One region of the Streptomyces sp. NPDC026515 genome, then DNA from elsewhere that is predicted to be linked to it. Evidence: predicted binding sites of a transcription regulator. Region 1 holds the regulator's gene; the other holds the start of a gene.
What was found. Region 1 encodes HrcA, which represses chaperone genes, less so after heat shock. Its sites were predicted from a motif close to TTNGCACTCNGNNNNNCNGAGTGCNAA; they were not measured.

Region 1 (2,202 bases):
CGCCGCGTAGACCGCCGTGCCCGCGAAGACCGGGGTGCCGAAGACGTGGTCGAAGTGCGGATGGGTGAGCGCGAGATGAGTCACACGGCGCCCGGCCAGCCGCTGGGCCTGCTCGCGCAACCGCACGCCCTCCGCCAGGCTCGACCCGGCGTCCACCATCAGGACCGGGCCCGCCCCGAGGACCAGCCCGGCCGTGCAGTCCCAGCCCGGCAGCCGGCACCGGCCGACCCCCGCGGCCAGCCGCTCCCAGCCCAGCTCTTCCCAAGTCACCGTCATACCGCGACGCTAGCCGCAGAACGCAACGGGTCCCGACCGGCCTTGCCCAGTCGGTGCCCGACGGCCGTACACTGGGCCGGGGATGCTGGCACTCGGGCTCGCAGAGTGCCAGACGAAAGGCCCGAAAGGCCGCGGGGACGACTTTCTGGAGGTGTGGCGCCGCATGCTGAGTGAACGCAGGCTTCAGGTATTGCGCGCCATCGTCCAGGACTACGTCGGCACCGAGGAGCCGGTCGGGTCGAAGGCGCTGACCGAGCGCCACAACCTCGGTGTCTCCCCGGCGACCGTGCGCAACGACATGGCCGCCCTGGAGGACGAGGGGTACATCGCCCAGCCGCACACCAGCGCCGGCCGGATCCCGACCGACAAGGGGTACCGGCTGTTCGTCGACAAGCTGGCCGGCGTCAAGCCGATGAGCGCGCCCGAGCGGCGGGCCATCCAGAACTTCCTCGACGGCGCCGTCGACCTCGACGACGTCGTGGCACGGACGGTACGGCTGCTGGCGCAGCTCACCCGGCAGGTCGCGGTCGTGCAGTACCCGTCGCTGACGCGGTCCACCGTGCGGCACGTGGAGCTGCTGGCGCTCGCGCCGGCCCGGCTGATGCTGGTGCTGATCACCGACACCGGGCGGGTCGAGCAGCGGATGGTCGACTGCCCGGCGCCCTTCGGGGAGTCGTCGCTGGCCGACCTGCGGGCGCGGCTCAACAGCCGGGTCGCCGGCCGTCGGTTCTCGGACGTGCCCCGGCTGGTGGAGGACCTGCCGGACGCCTTCGAGGCCGAGGACCGCGGCACGGTCTCGGCGGTGCTCTCCACCCTGCTGGAGACGCTCGTCGAGGAGAACGAGGAGCGGCTGATGATCGGCGGCACCGCCAATCTCACCCGCTTCGGACATGACTTTCCCCTCATGATCCGGCCCGTCCTGGAGGCTCTGGAGGAGCATGTCGTGCTCCTCAAGCTCATGGGCGAGGCGGGGGATTCGGGCATGACCGTACGCATCGGTCACGAGAACGCCTACGAGGGACTCAACTCCACGTCCGTGGTGTCGGTCGGCTACGGTTCGGGCGGCGAGGCACTCGCCAAACTCGGCGTGGTCGGACCGACCCGCATGGATTATCCGGGAACGATGGGAGCGGTACGAGCGGTGGCACGGTACGTCGGACAGATCCTGGCGGAGTCGTAAGTGGCCACGGACTACTACGCCGTTCTCGGCGTGCGCCGCGACGCGTCGCAGGAAGAGATCAAGAAGGCCTTCCGTCGGCTCGCGCGCGAGCTGCACCCGGACGTCAACCCGGATCCGAAGACCCAGGAGCGGTTCAAGGAGATCAACGCCGCCTACGAGGTGCTCTCGGACCCGCAGAAGAAGCAGGTCTACGACCTCGGCGGCGATCCGCTCTCGCAGAGCGGCGGCGCGGGCGCGGGCGGCTTCGGGGCCGGCGGCTTCGGGAACTTCTCGGACATCATGGACGCGTTCTTCGGTACGGCGTCGCAGCGCGGACCGCGCTCGCGGACCCGCCGGGGCCAGGACGCCATGATCCGGATCGAGGTGGAGCTCGACGAGGCGGCCTTCGGTACGACCAAGGACATCCAGGTCGACACGGCGATCGTCTGCAACACCTGCAACGGTGAGGGCGCGGCGCCGGGCACCTCCGCCCAGACGTGCGACATGTGCCGCGGCCGCGGTGAGGTCTCGCAGGTGACGCGGTCCTTCCTGGGCCAGGTCATGACCTCGCGGCCCTGCCCGCAGTGCCAGGGCTTCGGCACGGTCGTCCCGACCCCGTGCCCGGAGTGCGCCGGTGACGGGCGGGTGCGGTCGCGGCGGACGCTGACCGTGAAGATCCCCGCCGGTGTCGACAACGGCACGCGCATCCAGCTCGCCGGTGAGGGCGAGGTCGGGCCCGGCGGCGGTCCGGCCGGCGACCTGTACGT
Region 2 (2,202 bases), on a different contig from region 1:
TGCTGACAGGCTGATCGGATGACCGAACATTACCTTCGGTAATGCCGATCACCGAGTGTTCATCGGATTGCCCCCTCCGTGAGAGAAGCGGAGGGGGCAATTCTGTGTGGTTGAGCGCGGTACAGTTGGGGAACGCGGTCCCGATCTCCAGGTCGGAAGCCCCGTATTCGATACCGCCGACCCGCCAAGAAGTAGCCAAAGTGCGCGGGTTGTACGCGGCTTTTGTGGCTTTTATAGGGCCCGACTTGCCCTGAATTCGGCCGAATTCTTGCTACATTCCGGACCCTTCCCGTCCAGAATTCTCGTCCGATTGACCTGTTGCAGACGGCAGTTGGACAGATACATTCAGCCGCGGTCGACGCGTTCCGGCGCACGCCCCCAACCATTGGGGGGTGAGGTCTGACCCGGATCCGCGAAGTGTGGATCTGTGCAAGGGCCAGTAATAGGGGAGTTAGGCATGGCTCAGGGCACCGTCAAGTGGTTCAACGCGGAGAAGGGGTACGGCTTCATCGCGGTCGACGGTGGTGCGGATGTTTTCGTCCACTACAGCGCGATTCAGATGGACGGCTACCGCACCCTGGAGGAAGGTCAGCGGGTCGATTTCGAGATCTCGCAGGGCCAGAAGGGGCCGCAGGCGGACATGGTCCGGCTCGCGACCGGCTGAAGCGCGCGCCGACTGACAGCGTCGTTCTTCTCTCTTTGTCAGAGGGCTCGTATCCCATGGGGAGTCATGGGTTACGAGCCCTTTGGCATGCCCGGGACGAGTTGGCCCTGGCGCGCCCGCCGTGCGTCCCGGCGCGGTCCGGCCCGGGGCCGTGGCGCGGACCCCGGTCTCCGGGAGGCGCTTGCGTCCGCCCGTCACCCGGCCACCACCCCTCGACGGGCACTCGCTTCGCGAGCGCGCCTTGCACTCTCGATGGGCGAGTGCTAATCATTGGCGTTAGCACTCTGAAGGTGAGAGTGACAAAAATGGACCGGGTCGGTGAGGCCCGCAGGCCGGGTGGGGCAAGGAACCCACGGGTCGGCGAGCCGTCCGTCGCGGGCGCGGGCGCGGTCCGAAGACTCACCCCCAGTCCTGGAGGGACCACTTCACATGGCCAAGATCATCGCGTTCGACGAGGAGGCGCGGCGCGGCCTTGAGCGCGGTATGAACCAGCTCGCCGACGCCGTCAAGGTCACCCTCGGCCCCAAGGGCCGCAACGTCGTCCTTGAGAAGAAGTGGGGCGCCCCCACGATCACCAACGATGGTGTCTCCATCGCCAAGGAGATCGAGCTGGAGGACCCGTACGAGAAGATCGGCGCCGAGCTGGTCAAGGAAGTCGCCAAGAAGACGGACGACGTCGCCGGTGACGGTACGACCACCGCGACCGTTCTCGCCCAGGCCCTGGTCAAGGAAGGCCTGCGCAACGTCGCGGCCGGCGCCAACCCGATGGCTCTGAAGCGCGGTATCGAGAAGGCCGTCGAGGCCGTCTCCGGTGCCCTTCTGGAGCAGGCGAAGGACGTCGAGACCAAGGAGCAGATCGCCTCCACGGCCTCCATCTCCGCCGCCGACACCCAGATCGGCGAGCTCATCGCCGAGGCCATGGACAAGGTCGGCAAGGAAGGCGTCATCACCGTCGAGGAGTCCCAGACCTTCGGTCTGGAGCTGGAGCTCACCGAGGGTATGCGCTTCGACAAGGGCTACATCTCGGCGTACTTCGCCACCGACATGGAGCGTATGGAGGCGTCCCTCGACGACCCGTACATCCTGATCGCCAACTCGAAGATCGGCTCCGTCAAGGACCTGCTCCCGCTGCTGGAGAAGGTCATGCAGTCGGGCAAGCCGCTGCTGATCATCGCCGAGGACGTCGAGGGCGAGGCCCTGTCGACCCTGGTCGTCAACAAGATCCGCGGCACCTTCAAGTCCGTCGCCGTCAAGGCCCCGGGCTTCGGCGACCGCCGCAAGGCGATGCTGAACGACATCGCCATCCTCACCGGCGGCGAGGTCATCTCCGAGGAGGTCGGTCTCAAGCTGGAGAACACGACCCTCGACCTGCTGGGCCGCGCCCGCAAGGTGGTCATCACCAAGGACGAGACCACCATCGTCGACGGCGCCGGCTCCACCGAGCAGGTCCAGGGCCGGGTCAACCAGATCCGCGCCGAGATCGAGCAGTCCGACTCGGACTACGACCGCGAGAAGCTCCAGGAGCGCCTGGCGAAGCT

Region 2: groL (chaperonin GroEL) is a predicted target of HrcA. The motif match lies at 905-931, and genes of this name have one in related genera.

The regions. Positions count from the first base shown of each region.
Region 1 is NZ_JBVHQD010000015.1:28,921-31,122, reverse strand. It holds gene ACZ4O3_RS28745 (MBL fold metallo-hydrolase) at 1-276, opposite strand, end outside; gene hrcA (heat-inducible transcriptional repressor HrcA) at 440-1,456, shown strand; gene dnaJ (molecular chaperone DnaJ) at 1,457-2,202, shown strand, end outside.
Region 2 is NZ_JBVHQD010000006.1:444,333-446,534, reverse strand. It holds gene ACZ4O3_RS15155 (cold-shock protein) at 458-664, shown strand; gene groL (chaperonin GroEL) at 1,094-2,202, shown strand, end outside.